DNA from 2 places in the Adlercreutzia rubneri genome. Region 1 is predicted to be linked to the other one. Evidence: predicted binding sites of a transcription regulator. Region 1 holds the regulator's gene; the other holds the start of a gene.

The links. The regulator LexA, encoded in region 1, represses DNA repair genes until DNA is damaged. The targets are predictions, from matches to a motif close to CNAACANNTGTTNG.
Region 2: a site for LexA is predicted at 8,198-8,211, ahead of GO707_RS09245 (putative DNA modification/repair radical SAM protein). Genes of this name have one in related genera too.

What each region holds. Positions count from the first base shown of each region.
Region 1 is NZ_WPOO01000001.1:193,422-205,185, forward strand. Features, by position in the region: gene GO707_RS00835 (D-alanyl-D-alanine carboxypeptidase family protein) at 1-391, shown strand, start outside; gene GO707_RS00840 (FHA domain-containing protein) at 405-848, shown strand; gene GO707_RS00845 (thiamine pyrophosphate-dependent enzyme) at 894-2,618, shown strand; gene GO707_RS00850 (indolepyruvate oxidoreductase subunit beta) at 2,629-3,222, shown strand; gene GO707_RS00855 (amino acid-binding protein) at 3,224-3,667, shown strand; gene GO707_RS00860 (phenylacetate--CoA ligase family protein) at 3,674-5,059, shown strand; gene gluQRS (tRNA glutamyl-Q(34) synthetase GluQRS) at 5,098-6,051, shown strand; gene GO707_RS00870 (prenyltransferase) at 6,048-6,977, opposite strand; gene GO707_RS00875 (hypothetical protein) at 7,086-7,637, opposite strand; gene GO707_RS00880 (hypothetical protein) at 7,758-8,267, opposite strand; gene dut (dUTP diphosphatase) at 8,282-8,716, opposite strand; gene nrdR (transcriptional regulator NrdR) at 8,720-9,166, opposite strand; gene lexA (transcriptional repressor LexA) at 9,462-10,100, shown strand; gene hflX (GTPase HflX) at 10,220-11,542, opposite strand; gene dapF (diaminopimelate epimerase) at 11,698-11,764, opposite strand, start outside.
Region 2 is NZ_WPOO01000016.1:45,178-56,941, reverse strand. Features, by position in the region: gene GO707_RS09275 (nicotinate phosphoribosyltransferase) at 12-1,466, shown strand; gene GO707_RS09270 (DegV family protein) at 1,479-2,405, shown strand; gene GO707_RS09265 (NAD(P)-binding domain-containing protein) at 2,405-3,409, shown strand; gene GO707_RS09260 (radical SAM protein) at 3,552-4,484, shown strand; gene GO707_RS09255 (DegV family protein) at 4,679-5,581, shown strand; gene GO707_RS09250 (TIGR03915 family putative DNA repair protein) at 5,623-6,579, opposite strand; gene GO707_RS09245 (putative DNA modification/repair radical SAM protein) at 6,589-8,106, opposite strand; gene GO707_RS09240 (Rpn family recombination-promoting nuclease/putative transposase) at 8,342-9,193, opposite strand; gene pyrE (orotate phosphoribosyltransferase) at 9,432-10,115, shown strand; tRNA gene GO707_RS09230 (tRNA-Thr) at 10,216-10,290, shown strand; gene GO707_RS09225 (hypothetical protein) at 10,875-11,171, shown strand; gene GO707_RS09220 (M42 family metallopeptidase) at 11,250-11,764, shown strand, end outside.

The DNA of each region.
Region 1 (11,764 bases):
CGTCGAGGTGTTCGCGCCCGAGGGCAATGTGAGCCAGGAGATCGTCGCCGAGGAGCTGACCGGTTCGGTGGCCGCGGGGGATGTCGTGGGCGTCGCCAACTTCTACCAGGGCAACGAGCTTGTCGCCACCCAGGACCTCATCGCCTGCGAGGATTCGCCGGCCCCCGGTTTTCTCGAGGGCATCGGCATTTGGTGGAACCGGCTGTGGGGCAACGACGCCCCGGCACCGACCGAGGTCGTCAACGAGACGCCCCTCATCTACAGCAAGTCATCCTCTCGCGAGGATCATCAGTCCGTTGCGGCCATCGCCGCAGGCGTCTCAGACGACGCTCCCGCCGACGGTGCCCGAAGCGGCGCGGGCGCGGGTGCCGCAGACGCCGCCAACGAGTAAGGAGGTGTGGGCCATGAGCGAGCGCTGCCCCGTTTGTTCCCACGAGATTTCACCGAACGACACCGTGTGTCCCACCTGCGGATTCAAGCTGCTCGGCGCCACGCAGGCCATGCAGCCGCTCGTCATGAGCGAGACGCCGGCCGCAACCGTTGAGGAGAGCGCCCCGGCCCGTGCGACGCTCAACGTCGTGCGCGGGCCGCAAGTGGGCATCAGCTTCGTGCTCACCGGCGAGCCCGTCACCATCGGCCGCAGTCCCCAGTGCACGATCTTCCTGAACGACATGACCGTCTCGCGCATGCACGCCACCATCGAGCAGGAGAACGGCTGCTACGTCATCCGCGACGCCAACTCGTTCAACGGCGTGTGGGTGAACAACGATTCCGTGGAGGCCCGTGCGCTGCGTCCGGGCGACTTCATTCAGATCGGCACCTTCTGCATGCAGTACGAGGAGAATTAGGGCCGCGGGCGCGACGGCGGCCGCCGAAGGGAGAGGAAGAGACATATGGAGCTGATGAGCGGCAACGAGGCCATCGCCCAGGGCGCCTGGGAGGCGGGCTGCACCATCGGCGTGGCCTACCCGGGCACGCCGTCGACGGAGACGCTGGAGGCCTTCGCCAAGAAGGAGGGCGTCTACGCCGAGTGGTGCGTGAACGAGAAGGTGGCCGTGGAAGTGGGCATCGGGGCCTCGGCCGCCGGCGCGCGGGTGCTCGTCACCATGAAGCATGTGGGCGTGAACGTGGCGGCCGACCCGCTGTTCACGGCCGCCTACACCGGCGTGGGCGGCGGCATGGTCATCTTGGCCGCCGACGACCCGGGCATGTACTCCTCCCAGAACGAGCAGGACTCGCACTACTACGCCCAGGCCGCCGCCATCCCGTGCCTCGATCCGGCCGATTCCGCCGAGGCCTTGCGCTTCACCCGCGAGGCCTACGATATCTCCGAGCGCTTCGACGTCCCGGTGATCATCCGCTCCAGCGTGCGCATCTCCCATACGAAGACGCCCGTCGAGGCGGGGGAGCGCGCCGAGGCGCCGGCAAGGCCCTATGAGAAGAATCCGGCGAAGTGGGTCATGATGCCCGCTTTCGCCAAGCCGCGCCGCCTCGTGCAGCTGGATCGCATCGATAAGCTGCGCCAGTGGGTGGAAACCTGCCCCTACAACGAGGTGATAGAGGGGAAGGGCACTGTGGGCGTCGTCTGCGCCGGCGCGGCCTACCAGCACGTGGCCGAGGCGCTCCCGGACGCGAGCATCTTCAAGCTCGGGGTCACCTGGCCCCTTCCCGCGGCCGCCCTGCGCGATTTCGCCGATTCCGTCGAAGCCGTGTACGTCGTGGAGGAGGGCTCGGAGTACCTCAAAGACGCCGTGCGGGCCTGCGGGGTGCCGGTGAGCGATACGCCGTGCCCTCTGCCGCGGGCAGGCGAGCTGTCGCCGGGGCTCGTGCGCGCGGCCTTCGGCCTTGAGCAGCCGTCCCATGCGCCGGCTGCGACCGATCTGCCGGGACGTCCTCCGGCGCTGTGCCCGGGATGCCCCCATCGCCTCGTGTTCAAGGAGCTCTCGAGGATGCGGGCCATCGTGACCGGCGACATCGGCTGCTATACCTTGGGCGCCCTGCCGCCGCTCTCGGCCATGGACACCACGGTGGACATGGGAGCCTCGGTCTCCATGGCCCACGGCTTCGAGCTGGCGCTGGCCGGCACGGAGCATCGTCCCATCGTCGCCGTCATCGGGGACTCCACATTCGCCCATTCGGGGTTGAGCTCGCTCATCTCCACGGTGTACAACCGCGGCGCCGGCACGGTGTGCGTGCTCGACAACCGCACCACCGCCATGACGGGGCGCCAGGGCAACCCCTTCAACGGCGTGACCCTGCAGAACCGGCCCAGCCGCGAGTTGAACATCGAGGCCGTGGTGGCTGCCCTCGGCGTCGAGGATGTGCGCGTGGTCGATCCCAACGACGCCGCCGCCGTGCGACGGGCCCTCAAGGAGGCCACGGGCAGCGACGACATCTCGGTCATCGTGTTTCGCTCGCCCTGCGTGCTGCTCGAGCGCCACGTAGAGCCGCCGCTGTTCGTGAGCGGCTCCTGCACGGCCTGCGGCGCCTGCGTGACCCTGGGCTGTCCGGCCCTCGGCCGCGACGAGACGGGACGTGCGCTCATCGATCCCGCGCTGTGCATCGGCTGCGGCCACTGCACCCAGTACTGCCGCTTCGACGCCATCGTCCAGGAATAGGAGGCCGTTCATGGAAAATGCCACTAAGACGGTGCTTTTGTGCGGTGTGGGCGGCCAGGGAACCATCCTCGCCGCCGATCTGCTCGCCTTCAGCTGCATGAAGGCGAATCTTCAGGTGAAGGTGTCGGAGATCCACGGCATGGCCCAGCGCGGCGGCGCCGTGACCACGGTGGTGCGCGTGGGCGAGGACGTGAAGTCCATGGTATCGGACGCGGGATGCGCCGATGTCGTCGTCGCCTTCGAGACCACCGAGGCCCTGCGCAATCTGCCCCAGCTCAAGGAGGGCGGCTCGCTCATCGTCAACGATGTGGCCATCCGGCCCCTGCCGGTGCTCACCGGTGCCGCCTCGATGCCCGAGAACGCCCGGGAGCGCCTGCGCGAGGCCGGGGCTCTGCTCATCGACGCCGACGCCATCGCGCGGGCGGCCGGCAATGCCAAATGCGCCAACGTGGTGCTCGTGGGGGCCTTGGCCGCACGCCTCGATATTCCCGTCGAGGTATGGGAGGAGACCGTGGCCGAGCGCGTGCCGCAGAAGACCGTCGAGGCGAACCTCGCCGCCCTGCGCGCGGGCCGCGCCGTCATCGAGAACGAGGAGGGAGAATAGCATGACCGTTTCCCAGATCAGCGTATTCGCCAACAGCCGCCCGGGGCACATGAACCGGGTGCTCGACCTCTTCGAGGGCGCCGGCGTTTCCGTGCGCGGCTTCTCCGCCGCCGACACGGGGGAGTACGGCATTCTCCGTTTCATCGTCGATAGGCCCGAGGCGGCCATGGAGGCGCTTAAGGATGCCGGCTGCGCTTGCGTCGTATCCCCGGTCATCTGCCTGAAGCTCGTCGATACGCCCGGCGAGCTCTCGCGGGTCATGGGCGTGCTCGCCAAATGCGGCATCAACGTGGTCTACAGCTATTCCATGATCTCCACCTACATCGTGCTCTCCACAAGCGAGCCGGAGCGCGCCCAGGCGCTTCTGGCCGACGAGCCGGTGGAGCTCATTTCCCAAGAGGACATCGCGCGCATCGTCGCCGAGCGCGCTGCGAAGGAGGCGTAAGGGCGCATGAGCGAGGCAATGGATTCCATCGACGTGACAAAGAAGGGCGCGGCGCTGGCCGCCGCCGAGGCGGGACGGTTCGACGCCCTGCCCATTTACAAGCCCGAGATCGAGTGCGCCTCCCGCGAGGACATCCGCGCCCTCCAGCTGGAGAAGCTGAAAGAGACCGTGGCCTACGCCTACGAGCGCGTGCCCTACTACCGTCAGAAGCTGGACGAGATGGGCGTGGCGCCGAGCGACATCCAGACGCTCGAGGACGTGCGCAAGCTCCCCTTCACCGATAAGGCCGTGCTGCGCGAGACCTTCCCCTTTGGCCTGTTCGCGGTGCCGCTGGACGACATCCGCGAGCTGCACTCCTCGTCGGGTACCACGGGAAAGCCGGTGGTGGTGGGCTACACCGACGACGACATGGACATGTGGAGCGAGTGCATCGCCCGCCTCGTGCAGATGGCCGGCGTCGTGCCCGGGGACATCGCCCAGATGGCCTTCGGCTACGGCATGTTCACCGGCGGCTTCGGCCTGCACTACGGGCTGCAGCGTCTGGGCTGCGCCATGATTCCCGCCGGCTCGGGCAACACCGAGCGCCATATCCAGATGATCGAGGACTACGGCACCACCGTGCTCGTGGCCACGCCTTCCTACGCCATGCACATCTGCGAGGTGGGGGAGAAGATGGGCTACGATTGGGAGAAGTCGCCTTTGCGCGTGGGCCTTTTCGGCGGCGAGCCCTGCCCGCCGGGCCTGAAAGCCGAGATCGAGCGGCGCATGCACATCGTCTGCACCGACAACTACGGCCTCACCGAGGTTATGGGGCCGGGGGTGTCCGGCGAGTGTCTGGCCGAGCGCTACCAGCAGCACATCGCCGAGGATCATTTCCTGTGGGAGGTCATCGATCCGGAAACCGGCGAGCCGGTGGGCGAGGGCGAGATGGGGGAGCTCGTGCTCACGCCCCTTTGCAAGCAGGGCATTCCGGTGCTGCGCTACCGCACCCACGACTTGACCGCCGTGCACACCGAGCCCTGCGCCTGCGGCCGTACGCTGGCCCGCATGGACAAGGTGCGCTCCCGCTCCGACGACATGCTCATCATCCGCGGCACCAACGTGTTCCCCTCGCAGATCGAGGACGTGCTCACGGGCATCGAGGAGGTCACGCCCCATTACCATATCATCGTGGAGACCCGCGGCGGCATGGACGCGCTCATCGTGGAGACCGAGCTGCGCCCCGAGGCCTTCCGCGACTCCTTCGAGGCCATGGACGCCCTGCGCGCCCGTATCGCCGAGAAGCTCAAGGGCACGCTGCTCGTGGCGCCGGAGGTGCGCCTGGTGGAACCCGGCGGCATCGAGCGCGCCATCGGCAAGGCCAAGCACGTCGACGACCGGCGCGAGAAGTAGCCCGGTTTTAAGACTGCGCCGGAAAGGTTTCATTGGCTATGACGGAAAGCGGAGCGACAGAGGCGACACCCGTCGTCGGCCGCTTCGCGCCGTCGCCGACCGGGCGCATGCACGCGGGCAACATCTACGCAGCGCTCATCGCATGGCTCGTGGCGAAGTCCCAGGGCGGGCACATGGTACTGCGTATCGAGGATCTCGACCGCGAGCGCTCGAAGAGCGTCTACATCGACCAGATCCAGCGTGATTTCGAGACCCTGGGACTCTTCTGGGACGAGGGGCCGTACTTCCAGCATGATCGCGACGAGGCCTATGCCGAGGCATTCGGGCGCCTTGAAGCCCGGGGGCTTTTGTACCCGTGCTTCTGCACGCGGGCCGACCTTCACGCCGCCTCGGCGCCCCACCGGGGCGAGAAGCTCGTCTATGCCGGCACCTGCCGCCATCTGTCGGACGCGGAGGTGGAGGCGCGCTGGGCAGCGGGACGCACGCCGGGCTGGAGAGTTGCCGTGGACAGCCGCACGATCGCCTTCGAAGACCTCGTTCAGGGATACTACGCGCAAAAGCTCGACCGCGACTGCGGCGACTTCCTCATACGCCGCTCCGACGGTGCGTTCGCCTACCAGCTGGCAGTGGTGGTGGACGATGCCGCCCAGGGCGTCAATTCAGTCGTGCGCGGCGTTGATCTGCTTTGCTCCACGCCGCAGCAGCGCTACCTCCAGGATCTTCTCGGGCTGCCGCACCCCGCCTATGCGCACGTTCCGCTGCTTGTGGCCGAGCAGAACCGGCGCCTCTCGAAACGCGATCGGGACGCGGCCTTAGACGAGCTGCTGGCCCGGTTCGGAAGTCCGCGAGCCGTCATCGGACATATCGCGGCGGTGGCGGGACTTGTTCCCGAAGAGGCGCCGACGACGCCGGAAGAGCTGCTGAAGGACTTCTCGCTGGAGGGTTTTCGCGACGGACTGCCCGATCTCGTGCAGATTCCCTGGCGCTCCTAAAGCAGGAGGGCGGCGGCGTAGAATGCGCCCAGAGCCACGTTCACGCTGCAGATCTGGCCCATGGCGCCGATACGCGTGGGCGCCGCGAGCGGATTTTTCCACAGGCCCATCATGAGGGGGTAGCAGCCGAGCGCCAAGAAGGGGAGCACGACGATGCCCCGGGGGAACCAGATGGCGACGATGGCGAGGATGGCGAGAACCCAAACGACCATGAGGGCATGGTAGAGGGCGCGCGCCCTTTCGCGGCCCAGCAGCACCGGCAGCGTGCGGCGGGAGGCCTCGATGTCCTTTTCGATATCGCAGGTGTTGTTCGTCATCATGATGAGGCCCACGCCGATGATCGTGGGCGTGGCCCAAAGGAGCGCCATGAACGTGAACGTGCCCGAGAGTACCTGGTAGCTTGCCAGCGGAATAAGACCGCCCATAACGATGCCGCTCACCGCCTCGCCGACGGGAAGGTAGGAGAGAGGCGTCTTGCCTCCGGAGTACATCACGACGATGACGGCTCCGATAAGCGCGATGACGAGGGGGACAGGACCCGCTTTCCAAATAACGTACAGGCCGAGCAGGAAGGCCACGGTCAGAAAGCCGATGGCCAGCCCGAGGGCCGAGCGCGGATTGACGTCGTTGTAGACGAGCACCGAGTCTGAGGCCTCCACGTTGTCCTCGGCTGTATCGGTTCCCTTGATGAAGTCGAAGTAGTCGTTGAAGGTGTTCACGGACGCCTGCATGAGGATGCAGATGAGGAGCAGAAGCCACGCCATGCCCACGTCCAGCGACCCGGTGTTGGCCAAGGCGCAGGCGGCGGCCACGAGCACGGGCATGATGGCCGCCGGCCAGGTATGGGGCGCGGCCAGTTGAAGAGCGAGGCGAGGGGAGAGGGGAGTCGTCGCTCCCCCGCTGTTCGTTTTTGTATGGGAACCCATGTTCGATTTCTCTTTTCGTCGCGAGAAGCATTGTCGATTACCTGGCATTATAGAAGAAGGGCGCCCCAATGGAGCGCCCTTCAAAGGGTTTGCGCGTTGACGGCGCGTTTAGTTGGTCATCAGCGCGGCCGCGATGTCGCCCGAGGTGGACGAGGCCGGCTCCCAGGTTCCGTCGACCTTGGTGTAGGTGATGGTGATGGGCTGGGTGGCCGCCAGCTCGACGCCGTCGAGGGAGCCGATGACGATCTCGCCGATCTTCTGGTTGATCTCGTCGTTGGAGAGAGCGGCAAGAGCATCGGGATCGGCGGTGACCTCGTCCACGGCCGTCTGCAGCGCCTGCAGGTAGCCGGTATAGCTCTTGCAAGTAAGGGTGATCTGGGCCGTGGCGCTGTCGCCGTCGACATTGATCGAGTCGATCGCGTAATCGAAGCCGCTCAGGTAGGACTTCATGAACTCGACGCCGTCGATGCCGTAGACCGAAAGCTGGCTCATGTCGATGGACTCGGAGAACTCGTTGACGAACGCGTCGTCGATGTTCTTAATGCTGTCCAGTTCGGACGCGAGCGATGCGCGGATGGCGTCTTCATCGCTCGTGCCGCCCGAGCAACCGGCCAACCCGACCATTCCAATGGAAAGCGTCAAAAGAGCAGCGAGAACCACTAGAAAACCCTGTATAGTTGATCGTGATTTCGATTTTACATAATCCATATTATCAGCCTTTCTTGTCAATCTTTTCAGAAGCCCTCCAACTTGAAACATTTTACCGTATATGGAAGGTGTTTAGCCCCAGGCATTGCCGCTGCCGCCGGATGGCTGCGCGGTGATGGTGGCGCCCTCGCCGAGGATCGAGGTGAAGTCTCCCGTTTGCATGGCCTCCATGAGCACGGGCATCATGAGCGCGATGCCGACGATGTTGACGATGAGCGCAATGGCGCTGATGGCGAGACCCCAGATAAGCGTCTGGCGTACCGTGGCGGCATAGACCTTCTGGCGACCATCGACATCGTCTATCACGTGCTTGATCTTAACGAAGCCGACAATGGCGCAGACGAGGCCCACCGTGCTCAGCATCACGCCGCCGATGATGAAGGAGACTGGACCTGCAATGGCGGCTACCGTCGAGAGCGTGCGGGCGGATTTCAGGTCGGCGTCGATGAGCGCCCGTCTCTGATCCTGCGAGGGCTCCGTCGACGGCTCGGGTCGCTGGGGATTTTCGGGAGTCGTCTCCGGAGCTCCCAGCTGCTGGGGCTCGGGCGTTTCTTCGGGTTTCGAATCGCGGTGATCGGTCATAAAGGACACTCTTTCTAGGAAAGGCCGCTGCTTCCGAAGCCCTGCGCTCCGCGCGAGCTCTCGGGAAGCTCATAAGTGTTATGTAAAGTAATGGTGGGGGTAGCGATGATCACGAGTTGGGCGATGCGCTCGCCCTTTTCGTAATTGAACACCTCCGTTGGATCGAGATTGATGAGCGGCACCTTGATCTCCCCCCGGTAGCCGCTGTCTATGAGGCCCGGGGCGTTCACGATGGAGATGCCCTGTCGTGCCGCCAGGCCGCTTCGGGGAATGATGAGCCCCGCATAGCCCTCGGGAACGGCCAAGGCGATACCGCAGGGCACGAGTGCCCGCTCGAAGGGCAAAAGCGTGCCGCCCTCGGCGGCGCGCAAATCGAGACCCGCATCGCCCGGACGGGCGTAGGCGGGCGCTTCCAGGGTCTCGTCGAGCTGCTTGAAAAGAACGTCCATGGATCAGCCCAGCTCTTTCAGGGCCTCGGAGAACTCCTCCACATTCTGGAAATCCTTGTAGACGCTGGCGAAGCGAATATAGGCAACGTCATCCAGAGTGGCCAGACGGGCCAGTACCAAATCGCCCAAATCGCGCGATTTGATCTCGTTGCGCTGACTCGATCGCAATTCCGCCTCGATGCTCGTGATGAGTCCGTCGATCTTCTCGGGCGTGATGGGACGTTTCGCGCAGGCGATGAGCAATCCTCGCATGAGCTTCTCGCGGTTGAAGACCTCCGATGAACCGTCGGCCTTGATGACGAGAATGGGATTTTCGGCGAGCCGCTCGTAGGTGGTGAATCGCGTGCCGCACTGCAGGCATTCGCGACGGCGCCGGATAGAGGCGCCGTCGTCGGCCGATCGCGAGTCGACGACTTTCGATTCCTGGTAGCCACAGGAAGGACAGCGCATAGGTTCTCCTTCTCACTTTGATAAGTTGATTGCTTATCATACCCTATCAGACCTAGCGCGCTCCCCTCTTCAAAACATTGCTACCTTCACGACACCCGCCCTCGACGCTCTAGGCGAAGAAGATGAGGAATGACGCGATGGTGCTGAGCGTGAAGGCTATGGAAAATTCGATGCGTGCCATTTTTTACTCCTGACCTCTTGCGTAGAACCTTTGTTCGCAGTTATAATAGAGCGAACAAAGGTTCACGTCAAGAGATTTTTCAAACAAATGTACGCTTTTGTGAAAGGATGCGCTATGACCCAGAAAGTGACCAAGCGGCAACAGGCGGTTCTCGACTGCATCGAAGCGTGCATTCGCGAGAAGGGCTACGGCCCTACGGTGCGCGAGGTGTGCCAGAGTTTGGGGCTCTCCTCCCCTTCCACCGTCCATGTCCATTTGAAGGCACTTGAAGACAAGGGCTTCATCAAGCGCGACCCCCTTAAATCCCGCTCCATCGCGCTTACCTATCCCATCGAGGAGGTTCCCTCCCCTGTCACGGCTTTCGCGGCCGCCTACAGCAAGCTCGTCAATGTGCCCTTGGTGGGCAACGTGGCTGCCGGCTCCCCTATTCTCGCCGAGGAGAACATCACCGACACCATCACGCTGCCCACCGATATCGTCGGCGATGCCCCCTCCTTCATGCTCTCGGTGCGCGGCGAGTCCATGATCGAGGCCGGCATCAACGATGGCGACTACGTGGTTGTGAAGGAGCAGCCGGTGGCCAACAACGGCGATATCGTCGTGGCCATCATCGACGACGGCGCCACCGTCAAGCGCTTCTTCCGCGAGGCCGACCATATCCGCCTGCAACCGGAGAACTCGACGATGGATCCCATCATCACCACGGACTGCTCCATTGCCGGCAAGGTGGTGGCCGTGTTTCGGCGCCTGTAGCGCCTTCGCCGCGCCGATAGGCCGCGAGTCCTCCCCTTTCGGTCAATCAAGAGCGCCCCTGCTCCGGATGCGAGGATCCGGAGCAGGGGCGCTCTTTCGTTTCTGGAGCGGTGGTTTCCTCAAGCGTCGACGTCCGAGACAAGGTAAGGGGAGAACGCGCTGACGAAGGCAGGGGCCGCGAGCAGCTGCAGGCGCGTGCCCGTGGCCTCGTGGCTCTCGGAGATGATGTGGCAGCGCTCGTGGGCCAGCGATACCAAATCCCCCCGTTGGTACGGCACGAGCACGTCCAGCTTGGCGTCGGCGGACGAGGCGGCCTGGGCGATGGCGCCCACGAGTTCCTCTATGCCCTCTCCAGAGCGGGCGGACACGAACCGGGCGCTCGGATAACGCCTTTTAAGGCCGGCCAGCGTCTCGGCGTCCAGCAGATCGCATTTGTTGAAAGTGGCGATCGTGGGAATGCTCTGGGCCCCTATCTGGTCGAGCACCTCGCACACGGCCTCGATCTGCCCCTCGAACTCCGGCGAGGAGGCGTCGATCACGTGCAGGATGAGGTCGGCTCCGGTGATTTCGTCGAGCGTCGACTTGAAGGCCTCGACCAGGGTGGTGGGCAGCTTCTGGATGAAGCCGACGGTGTCGGTGACGGTGACCTCGCGGCCCTCGGGCAGTTCGAACTTGCGGGTGGTGGAGTCCAGCGTGGCGAAGAGCTTGTCGTAGCTGAGCACGTCGGCTCCGGTGAGCCGGTTGATGAGCGAGCTTTTCCCGGCATTGGTATAACCGGCCAGTGCCACTTTGAACATGCCGCTGCCGTACCGGCTCTCACGCTGCAACGAGCGCACGTCGGACAGACGCTCAAGCTCGCGGCGAATGCTCGTGATGCGCTTGCGCACCATGCGGCGGTCCACCTCCAGCTGGCTTTCGCCCTCACCGAAGCGGGATCCCACGCCGCCTCCCATGCGGTTCGAAGCGAGGTGGGCCCACATGCCGCGCAGGCGCGGGTACAAGTACTGGTTCTGGGCGAGACGCACCTGCAGACGCCCCTCCTTGGAGGTGGCGTGCAGGGCGAAGATGTCCAGAATGAGGGCCGTACGGTCGATGACCTTCACGGACTTGTCCATGACCTTCTCCAGATTGGCCTGCTGGGAAGGTGTCAGCTCATCGTCGAAGATGACGAGGTCGGCCTCGTGCGACCGTGCCAGCTCGGCGATTTCGTCGGCCTTGCCCGTGCCGACGAAGGTGCGCGGGTTGGGCGCGTCCAAGCGCTGGGTCGTCGTGGCCACCACATCGGCTCCGGCCGTATCGGCCAGACGTTCCAGTTCGGCCAGGGAAGATTCCAAGGGCCACGGCAGCCCCGGGCGCTCGACGCCCACGAGAACGGCGCGCTCGCGGCGCTCCTCGGCCTTGGTGGCCGGACCCTTTTGGATGACGGATTCGTATTCGGTCATAGCATGCTCCTTTGCTTCAAGTAACGACGGATCCCATGAGGGGAAGGCGGTGCAAGTGGTCGTTACAGGCGCATGAGCATCACTCCTTAATCGTGGCGCGGCGTTGCGCCGGTGAAACGGGGGCTATCATAGCACAACAGCAGCGCCGGAGAAGCTCACGGCAGCACAATGGTTCCCGAGAAGCTCTCCGTTGCCGGTCCCGTCATGGATATCGTGCCATCC
Region 2 (11,764 bases), on a different contig from region 1:
GCACCTCACTCATGAACGTGGACTACGCGCTGCTCACCGATCTGTACCAGATCACCATGGCCCAGGGCTACTGGGACGCCGAGAAAGCGGGCGAGGAGGCCTGCTTCACCATGTACTTCCGCGACTATCCCTTCAAGGGAGGCTACGCGGTGGCCTGCGGCATGGCCCAGCTGGCCGACCTGGTGGAGACGTTCCGCTTCAGCGAGGAGGATATCGCCTATTTGGCCTCGCTGGACGCCCCGGCCGGCGGCCCCTTGTTCGATCCGGCCTTCCTGGAGTATCTGCGCGATCTGCGCCTGTCGGTGGATATCGACGCGGTGCCCGAGGGTACGATCGTGTTCCCCCACGAGCCGCTCGTGCGGGTCACCGGCCCCATCATGCAGTGCCAGCTTATCGAGACGGCGCTGTTGAACATGGTGAACTTCCAGACGCTCATCGCCACCAAGGCCGCCCGTGTGTGCCGCGCCGCCAAGGGGCGCCCCGTGGCGGAGTTCGGCCTGCGCCGGGCCCAGGGCCTAGGCGGCGTGTGGGCATCGCGCGCGGCGGTGGTGGGCGGCTGCGCCTCCACCTCGAACGTGCTGGCCGGCAAGCTCTTCGACATCCCGGTCTCGGGCACCCACGCCCATTCCTGGGTCATGTCCTTCGACGACGAGCTCACCGCCTTCCGCGAGTACGCCCGCATCTTCCCGAACAACTGCATCCTTCTGGTGGATACCTACGATGTGGAGCAGGGCATCAGAAACGCCATCACCGTGGGCCTGGAAATGCGCGAGCGCGGCGAGCGTCTGGCCGGCATCCGCATCGACTCGGGCGACCTGTCGTGGCTCTCGAAGATGGCCCGGCGCATGCTGGATGAGGCGGGGCTTACCGATTGCGGCATCGTGCTCTCGAACGATCTGGACGAGTACACCATCCAGTCGATGCTGGAGGAAGGCGCCGACGTCATGTCCTTCGGCGTGGGCACGAAGCTCGCGAGCGCCTACGACCAGCCGACTCTGGGCGGCGTCTACAAGCTGGCCGCGGTTCGCGTGGGCGAGGACGCCCCTTGGACGGCGCGGCTGAAGATCTCCGAGTCGGCCGCCAAGCTCACCACCCCGGGCGTGCTCGACGTGCGGCGGTACTACCAGTCCGACGGCCGCATTGCCGGCGATATGGTCTTCGACGTGAACGAGACGCCGGATGCGCGGGAGGTCATCGTGGACCCCATGGACGATTTGCGCCAGAAGAACCTCTCGGGCCTGCGCTTCGAGACGCTGCTGCGCCCGCTGGCCCGCGTCGGCAAGGTGGTGCTCGCGCCCGAGGAGCGCAGCGCCATGGCCGCCCGTGCGCGCGCTTGTGTTGGTTTGGAAACCCTTGACGAAACTCAGTTGCGCATGCTGAACCCCCACACCTATCCTGTTGGTCTGGAGCTGGGCCTCAACGAGCGCCGCCGGGCGCTGGTGGCCGAGCTGCGACATATTCTATAGAGAGGACGCTCTATGGCGAAATGCCACCTGAACATCGATTCCTGCTGCGATCTGCCCGCCTCGGTGGTGCGGCGCCCAGGCGTCACGCTCATGAAGTTCCCCTACACCGTCGACGGGGGCACCTTCGAGGACGACCTGTTCGAGTCCGTGTCGGCCGAGGCCTTCTACGGGGCCATGCGCAAAGGCGCCGAGCCCTCGACGGCCCAGGTGACGCTGCAGACGCTCACCGACACGTTCACGGCGGCGGCCGAGGAGGGGACGCCGGCGGTGTACCTGGCGTTCTCCAGCGGTCTGTCCGCCTCTTTCGACGCCGCCTGCGTCGTGCGCGATCAAGTCCTTGCCGAGCACCCGGACTTCGAGCTGCATATCGTGGACACCCATTTGGCCAGCGTGGCCGAGGGTCTGCTCGTCTACGAGGCGCTGGTGCAGCACGAGAAGGGCATGTCGGCTGCCGAGCTGGCCGCTTGGGCCGAGGAGGCCCGCTGCTTCGTGAACGAGGAGTTCATGGTGGACGACCTGGAGGCCCTGCGCCGCGGCGGCCGCATTCCCGCCTCGGTTGCCGTGGCCGGTGCCGCCCTGGATGTGAAGCCGCTGCTCGTCATCGCCGAGGACGGGACGCTGTCGCTGGTCGGCGTGGCCCGGGGGCGCAAGAAGGGCATCAAGCAGCTGGCGGAGTACTACAAGAAGAACGTCGACGACGCCGGTCAGGCCCATGTCGCCATTGTGGGCCACGCCGACTGCCCCAAAGATGCCGCGCGTCTGAAGGAGGCCTTGGAAAAGGAGGCGCCCGGGCTTTTGTGCCTGGTGTGCAACATCGGCCCGGTCATCGGGTCTCATGTGGGCGCCGATATGCTGGCCGTGGTGTTCTGGGGCCACGACAAGCGCGAGAACCTGTCCGTGGCCGATCGCATCGCCCGCAAGGTGAAGGGAGACAAGTAATGGCGAAGTCGTACGCCTACGTGGGTGCCCCGTCGTTCATCGGGGCCGTGGAGGGGCGCCTGGCCGACGCCGGCTTCTCCCAAGTCTCCGATGTCGCCTCGGCGGACATCGTGGTGACGTATGCCACCTCCGGCTCGGCGCTGGAGGATCTGTACTTCGGCGACGAGGGACTCGTCACGACGACGGCTCCGGGGTCCACGCTGGTGGATCTGTCGGCTGCCACGCCGAACTTCGCCCGCGAGATCAACGCCGTGGCGACGGTGAACGACCTGATCATGGTGGAGGCACCGGCGACGGTACGCTCGCTGGTGGCCGCCGATGCCTTCGCCCGCGAGAACCTTCTGGGGCCGGTGGCCACCGAAGCCGAGCTGACCGACGATGTCCGTCGGCTTCTGGACGCCATCTTCGGAGAAGTGGTGGAAGTGGGGGCACCGGGCCGCGCGCAGCTTCTGCGCAATACCCACACGCTGCCCTTGGCCGCCGATCTGGTGAGCGCCATCGAGGCCGTGGCCTTGGACGATGCCTCGGCCCGTTCGGTGGGAGCGCTGGACGCCGACCAGATTCCGCTGTTCAGCCCCGTCTCCGCCGATCCTGTGGTACAGGCCGTGCGCCAGCAGCGCTACACCGGCGACTACACGGCCGAGATGCTCCTGGCCGAGCTGTCCGCGGCGCTCATGGCCGCCGACGACGCCGAGGTGATTTTGCCCGGAGTGGAGGCGACCATGCACTTGCTGGAGCTTCTGGTGGTCATCGGAGGCGCCGATATGGCGCCGGCGGCGCTGTCTCTGGTGTATCAGGACGAGGCGGCCGGAGCCCGGGCCGGGCTCGACTGGACGCGCGCCGAGCAGGCCTATGGGCACCCTGCCTCCGAGGAGGACGAGGACTGGAGCGCCTACGACGACGAGGACGGTTGCGGCCACGACCACTTCCGCGAGGATCACGACTACGACGACTATGACGACTTCGCTCCCTATAACGACGACTTCGACTACTCGAACAACTAGTTGTGACTCGCCGGAATCAGAGCTGCGCGATACCTTGATTCGCTCAGACAGTCCTCGCTCGGCGGAAATGCCCACAGGGCATTTCCGTTCGCTACGGAACTCGCTCGGTCAAGGCATCCCGCATCCCCTCTACGCGTTGCCGTTGTCGTGCGAGCTGTGCCCCCGGAGGTGTGGCGTTGATCGGGCGGCGGGGGAGCGCGGGGTTTGCGGAGCTGCGGGCGAGGTGCTCGTGGCCCGGGCGGCGCTGCACTTCTGGGAGGAGCCGCCGATCTCCGGCGAGGACGGCAGCGGCACCATCTTCTTCTCCGGCTGCCCTCTGCGTTGTGTTTATTGCCAGAACGCCTCTATCGCTCTGGGCGAGGCGGCCCGGGCAATCACTGTCGAGCGCTTGGCCGCCATCATGGGCGAGCTTGAGGCGGCCGGGGCGCTGAACATCAACTGCGTGACGCCGACGCACTTCGCGCCGCAGATCCGCGCGGCGGTTGCCTTGGCGCGCGAGCAGGGCATGGCGCTGCCGGTGTTGTGGAACACGGGCGGCTACGAGACCGTGGAGGCGGTGCGCGGCAACGTCGGCTTCGTGGACGCCTACCTCACCGACTTCAAGTACGCCGATGCGGCGCTGGCGGCTCGCTACTCCCATGCTGCCGACTACCCCGAGGTGGCCCTCGCGGCGCTTCAGACCATGGTAGAGGTCGTTGGCGCCCCGTGCTATGACGAGTTCCGCGGCCAGGAGCGCCTCGTCTCCGGCGTGGTGGTGCGCCATCTCATGCTGCCCGGGGCCCTGGATAACTCCAAGGCCGTGGTGCGGCTTCTGCACGAGCGCTTCGGGAGCGATGTCCGGCTCTCGCTCATGAACCAGTACACGCCGGTGATCGCTCAGGCCGCTGCAGCCGGCGACAGGCGGGCGGCCGCGGCCCTGGCGGCGAGTCCCGAGCTTGCGACCACGGTACCCGATTCCGAGTACGAGCAGCTGCTCGATTTCGCCGATGCGCTGGGAGTGGAGGACTACTTCTGGCAAGAAGGGGGAGCCGCTGAGGAGAGCTTCATCCCGGCCTTCGACTTCACGGGCGTGTAGCGCCTAGCTGCCAGCGGTATGCGAGAGTATTAGCCGACTTTTGGCTCAACGGTCGCATGAACTTCTCCTCTGCGCGCGTTTTCGAGCGTGCACATGGTGTACGATAGCAAAAATGCCCATCGCGGCCGCAGCGTCGCGATACGCCGTCGCGTGCGGCGCGGATGCCTTCGGGTGCCTCGCTGAAAGGAGAAGTCGTGGTCAAGATCGTCACCGATTCGGTCGCCTCTATCCCCGCCGAGGTGGTGCGGGAGCGCGATATCGAAGTCGTCTCGCTGTTCGTGAATCGGGATGGTCGTGAGTACCGCGAGGCCGACATGGACGTCGATGCATTCTATGAGGATATCGCCGACATGATCGACAATCCGCCTACGTCGAGCCAGCCCTCGCAGCATGCGATGGAGACGATTTTCGAAAAGGCGGCGCAGGCGGCCGATGAGGTGCTCGGGGTTTTCATCTCGTCGAAGATGTCCGGAACGTTCGAAGGGGCGGTGCGCAGCGCTCGGGCCTGCAAGGAGCGCTACAAGCAGTTCCGCTGCACGCTGATCGACTCGACGTCGAACTGCGGCGATGAGATGTTCGCGGTGCTCGATGCATGCGATGCGCGCGATGCGGGCGGCGATCTGACGCGGTGCGCGCAGGCGGCGATTGATTCGGTCGTCTCGTCGCGGTTCATCTTCGCTCCGGAGAGCCTTGCTTTTTTGAAGGCGGGCGGTCGCATTGGAGGTGCGTCGGCGTTGCTCGGCGGTCTGCTGCAAATCTCCCCCGTGCTCACGGTGGCCGATTGGGAGACATCCACGTTGGCGAAAGTGCGCACGTGGAAGAAGACGCTTGCTCGCATGGCAGACGTCTTCAAAGAGGAGATCGAGGCCTTTGGGCTCAAGCGCGTGGTGGTGCACTACATCGGATCGGCGGCCCCCGCCATCAAATGGGCGCGCGAGGCTATCGAGCCGGCGGTGGGACACGCGGTGGAGGTGCTGCCCGTCAGTCCGGTCATCGGCGTTCACGTGGGGCCGGCCGTAGGGATTGCCTATGAGTGCGAGTGCCCCGTGCCCGGCAAGCTGACCGCCCCGACCGGCGAGCTGGTATTCAGCTTGTAGGGCCGTCGTCGCACCGGCGGGGATGTTTGCGCGGCCGCGGCTCACCCGCGTTCAGCGTAGCGCGGGCGCAGGGCGGCAGGGCTTTCCTGCAGCTCGGTGAGGTTCTTCCAGAAGCGCTTGGGCATGAATTGACGGCGCAGCTCCGGGTGGTAGCGGGCGTCGATGGAGACGCTTTTGTAGAAGGTGCGCCAGGCCTCGCTCATGAGGGCCTCGTCGGCGGTGCGGTCGGGCAGCGCTCGTTCCAAGTCGCCGGCGCCCTCGGTGTTCACCAGCTGCCAGTCGCCGCCGTCGTAGACGCCGGCGAGATGGTGCACCTCGTCGTAGATGATGAAGGGCTGCACGCCGAGACGTTCCACGAAATGATCCATGATAAGCGGCACCACCGAGGCTTTCGGGTTCACGCGGGCGAACCATACATCGGCTCCTTCGCCGGCGAGGTGCTGGAAGCGCACGAACTGGCGCATATGCTCGCATTCCTGACCGACCGAGCGCGAAATGCGGAAGAGCCGCTCCACGGCCGGATGCGTGATGTCCGAGAAGGCGCGGCCCCGCTGCTTGGGGCACGGCCCCATGCCGCCGCGGCCTGCGCAGGAGGCGCGCTTGCGACAGTGCTCGCATGCGCGATGCTTTTGCTCGTCGATGGCATAGCGCACGAAGCGGTAGACCGCCGTGCCCGCACCCGGCTCGTCCGAGCAAGCGGCGCGGGTCACCGCCAGGGCTGCCGCGCGGCCGCACTGGCGGCGCAGGGTGCCCATGACGCGCAGGGCCCGGTCCTGGTCGGTGGGGATGAGCGACACGCGCTGGCCGAGACGGAGCTGCAGACGCTCTTCCGGCGCGATATCGGTGGGATGCTCGTGGCGCTCGTAGGCGGCGAAGACAGCCGAGAGCAGCCCTTCCAGGGAGCCGTCGTAGGCGTAGGCCACCTCGTCGTAGATGTCGGGAGGAGGGGAGGGCGTCGCAGGGGCGTCTTCCGCGGATGCGTTCGGGATATGCTCCATGGCGCCCACCTAGGCCACCGAGAGCAGCGGGCTGTCGAGCGTTTTGCGGCCGTCGGCGATCGAGCGTTCTGTGGCCGATGCCGCCTCGGTTGCGATCGCTTGCCGTCCGTCCGCCGTCCCGGTCGTCTCGAGGGCCCGGCGCTGGGCGGCAAAGGCGACCTCGCGGGCGGTTGCCGCATCGGGGCTCGTCTCGGGCAGTACGGGCGGTGCCTCCACGGTTTCGAAGAGGCTCATCTGGCCGGCTGGGGCGCGGTCGGCGCGGCGCCCGTGGCGACCGCCGTCGATAGGGGCCGAAAGCCGCGCGTGCAGGGCCTCGCGGGAGAAGTCGATCCCCGATCCGCCCCAGGCGCCGTTCATGGTGATGAAGTAGCGGGCGCGCTTATAGGCGATGCCGAGCTTTCTCAGCTCCGCCTCGCCGAGGGTGGATTGCCGTCGTGCCCGACAGATGAGCTTGGCGCCGCGCACGCCGATGCCGGGCACGCGCAGAAGCGCCTCCAAAGGCGCGCTGTTCACCTCCACGGGGAAGAAGTCCAGGTGGTTCAGGGCCCAGTTCGCCTTCGGATCGACATCGGGGGCGAGGAAGGGATTGTCCTCGTCGATGATCTCGCTCACGTTAAAGCCGTAGAAGCGCAAGAGCCAGTCGGCCTGGTAGAGGCGGTGCTCGCGGTTCAGCTGCACGGCGTCGGTGGCGGGCAGGAGCGGGTCGGCCACGACGGGGAGGTAGGCGCTGAAGAACACGCGCTTCAGCGACAGGTGGGTGTAGAGGGCCGCTGACAGATTCAAGATCTGGTAGTCGCTTTCCGGAGTGGCTCCGACGATCATCTGGGTGGACTGGCCCGCCGGCGCGAAGGCCCGTGCCTTCCGGGCGTTCTTCTTGGTGAGGTACACCGTGGTGCGCTTCTTCGCCAGCGAGCGCGATTCCGCATCGTCGGCGATGGAGTCGCAGATATGCCGCATGGGGGCCAGGATGGACGCACGCGACTTGTTGGGGGCCAAAAGCCCCAGGCTCTGCCGGCTCGGCAGCTCCAGATTCACCGAGAGGCGGTCGGACAGGCGCCCCAGCTCGTCGATGAGCTCCACCGAGGTGCCGGGGATGGCCTTGGTGTGGATGTAGCCGCGAAAGCCGTACTCCTCCCGCAGGATGCGCAGAGCCGCTATCATGAGCTCGGTGGTGCGGTCGGGGCATCCGGCGACGCCCGAGGAGAGGAACAGCCCCTCGATATAGTTGCGACGGTAAAAGCCGATGGTGAGGTCGGCCAACTCGCGGGGCGTAAATGCGGCTCGGGGTGCCTCGGCGTTGCTCGCGCGGTTCACGCAGTAGCAGCAATCGTAGACGCAGACGTTGGTCATGAGCACCTTAAGCAGCGTGACGCAGCGCCCGTCCGGCGTGAACGAATGGCAGCATCCCGCCTGGGTGGCCGCGCCCAGCTGCCCGGCCTTGCCCGCGCGCTGAACCCCGGAGGAGGTGCAAGCTACGTCGTACTTCGCCGCATCGGCCAGAATCTCCAGCTTCTCGATGACGTTCACCGCGCAACCCCTTCCCGTCGCCAAGCATCTTCCGGCCCGCAACTCTTTACGGGCACACTTGTTCGCCCGAATGAATGTACGCTATACTACCCGAATAGATGTTCGCGTGTCAATGGGTTGAACATCGCCGGTTTGCTTGCGGCGTATGCCTTCTGGGGTCGGGAGAGGAGTGTGGCGGCGAGGGGTTTGCGAAGGAGGAGACTTCGTTGTCGTCGGTTCGCGATGGCTCCTGCTTTTACGAGTCAAGCTCCTCGAGCAATTCCTCACGGTATTCCGCATCGGTCGCCGCACGGCGGGCGTCCTCGAAGCGACCGGCATCCATAAGCTGAGCTATCAGCTTTCCAAGTTGGTCGGCTCCTTCCGCCCGTCCCGCGGCCCTACCCTCGGCCCTGCCCTCGGCTCTACCCTCGGCTCTACCCTCGGCTCTACCCTCGGCAAGCCCCTCCTCACGGCCCTTCTTCTGCAGGAGGCGGCCTTGGGCGCGCATATCCTCTTCCAGCGTCAGCATGACAAGAGACTCCTCTCTCCATGGGGCGTCCTCGTTGGCGGCCTCCACGGCGGCCGCGAGATCGGCGGTAAGGCCGTCGCCTCCGACCTCCTCGGTGGCGACGTACCGAAGTAAACCACGAAGCGGCCCATCTGGCAACATCTCCCAAGCGGAAGCGTTGAGCACGACCCATTTGAAGCCGTGCCCAAGTACCACGGATCCACTCTCATCGCATATCATGTCGAAGGTGTAGACGGGGAGCCCCTCCTTGAACTCGTCGTGTAGGCAGATGAAAACGATAAAGCTCTCGGGCAAACTGTCGTAGGTGGCTCCCGGGCGCAGCATCGCAGTGTCCATGGCGCTCTGGTAGTAGCGCATGCGTCGACCCAGGCCCTCGCGGGAGTAGGTCTGCATCTCCACGTCGTAGAGCGCGTCCGAGGTGCGAACCCAGGCGTCGAGGCGCACTCCGTGGGAGCCGACGCGGGGCTGCAGGGTGCGCTCGGCGACGACGTTGCGCACCTCGTCCACGGGTACCCCGAGGGCCGTTTCCAGCACTCGGCGGCACAGATCGGGGCGCTCCTCCATGATTCTGTCAAACATGGGGTACTCGCTGAACAGAAGGTTTCTCGACATCTAGGCCGTCCTTTCACCGGGGTTTGGATCGTGCCATGCTACGCGATCCGAACCGCAGAAATGACGCAGGAATGTCCCGGTTCGTTCCCCGCGCCATCCGTGCTGGAGCCGCACTTTGATCGATTCGGGGAAACCGACGAGGAAATCGGGTATCATGGTGCCCATAGGAAACATGAGGGAACTCCTCACGGATGAAAGGGCGGCTATGGAGGCTTACAAGCGCGAGTTCATCGAGTTCATGGTGGAGAGCGATGTGCTGAAGTTCGGCGACTTCACGCTGAAGAGCGGGCGCAAGTCGCCGTTCTTCATGAACGCGGGGGCGTACGTGACCGGCGAGCAGCTGCATCGGCTGGGGCTGTACTACGCCCAGGCCATCAACGACAACTTCGGGCTCGACTTCGACGTGGTGTTCGGGCCGGCCTACAAGGGCATCCCCTTAGCGGTGGTCACCGCCATGGCGCTGCAGGAGCTCTACGGCAAGGAAGTGAAGTACTGCTGCAACCGCAAGGAAGTGAAGGACCACGGGGCCGATGCGGGCAACCTCTTGGGCGCGGAACTTCACGACGGCGACAAGGTCATCATGGTGGAGGACGTCACCACTTCGGGCAAGTCCATCGACGAGACCTACCCCATCTTGAAGGCCGCTGCCGATGTGGATGTGCGCGGGCTCATCGTGTCGCTCAACCGCATGGAGGTGGGGAAGGGCGGCGTCACCACGGCCCAGAAGGAGATCGAGGCGAAGTACGGCTTCCCGGTGGCCTCCATCGTGTCCATGGCCGAGGTGAAGGAGTGCCTGCACAATCATGAAGTGGCCGGGCGCATCGTTATCGACGACGATATCGCGGCCGCCATCGACGCCTACTACGAGCAGTGGGGCGCCAAGGAGTAGAGAATCCGCGGTTGCAACTTCCCTAAACCGGGACGTTGTCGTACAATGGGCCGACGCGGAACGGCATCGATGGGGAGGGTCGGCCGTTCACGCGCTCGTCGCCGGTGTGGCTCAACGGTAGAGCAACTGATTTGTAATCAGTGGGTTGCGGGTTCGATTCCTGTCACCGGCTCCAGAACTTTAGCGAGGTCATCTCTCGTTTTCGAGCGATGGCCTTTCGCTTTTCGAGGGCTCGTCTTGCGCGGACGTGCCAATTGTGCGCCAGCGGCTTGGAGGGCATGGCCTTGGTGTCCTCTGATGCGGGTTTCTGCTAACCGACCTTTTTCCAAGCTTGAAGTGGCTTGGAAATCACGAAACATCGGTTTCTGACCAGAAAATGATGTTTCCAGCTCTTCAAATGGCTTAGAAATAGCGAAACATCGGCGTCAACCGGGCTTCAGAGGCCTCTTTGTAATACACGACCTGGGAAAATGTCCTCTTCGGTATTACAACATCGCCGAAAAAGGCCTTCTCGTCCGATGTTTCGTGGTTTTCAAGCCATTCCAGCCGATCGCTCGACGAAACTCCGTCAAACTCTTGCCACTGCGGGTTCCGACTGTTGTTTTTCAGCGATCTTCAAAGGAGAGAGCATCCAAAGGGGAAATCGTTCGAGCGGCGTAGGGCGTTTTCTTCGCGCGTCCTGAGGATGGCACGCCGCGCGGATCTGCGTGCTCTGCTATCATGGCTCGGGAACGTTTGAGAAAGGAAGCGCGCGAGTCTATGGCAACCTACATCGCTCACTATCAGTCGCCGAAGGGCTCCTACGACCGTGAGCGCGGGCTCTTCGAGTTCGAGAGCGACGCGCGGGCCGGCACTAAGGCCAACGCCCACGATGCGCGGATGAAGATGCTGGAGCTGTTCGGCGCGAGCGCGGTGTCGTGGACTATCGAGAAGGTGGAGCGGGCCGGCGCCGCCCCCGCCGAGAAGCGGGAGAAGACCACCGACGGCCAGCTGGCGCTGGATTTCCGTCCTCCCAAACCCGAGCGCAAGCGAAAGCATTCGAAGGGATACTGGTAAACGAGGCCCAAGGCGCAAGGTGACGGCGCGAACGCAGCACAACGAGCCTGCTCACCGGTGGATCGAACAGGAGAACCAATGAAGAAGAAACATCTGAAGTTTTTGAAGCAGTTGGTGGAGACGCCCTCGCCGACGGGCTTCGAGGAGCCGGCGGCCGCGTTGGTGCGCGAGAGGCTCGCTGATGTGGCCGACGAAGTGGCCACCGACACCATGGGCTCGGTGCGCGCGGTACTCGAGGGCCGCGACGCCGGTGCGCCCTCGCTCATGCTGGCGGCCCATATGGACGAGATCGGCCTCATGGTCACCTACATCTCCGACGAGGGCTTCCTCTCCGTGGCCTCTTTGGGCGGCGTGGACGCGGCCATCCTGCCCGGCATGCGGGTCGACGTGCACACCGCTTCCGGCACCCTCCGCGGCATCGTGGGCTGCAAGCCCATCCACCTCATCGAGCCGGACGAGCGCAAGACGGTGACGCCGCTCTCCTCCCTCGTTATCGATTTGGGCATGAAGCCCAAGCGCGTGAAGAAGCTTGTGCGGGTGGGCGACCCCATCACGTTCGGCGTCGGATTCGAGCGGTTCGGCGACGACATGGC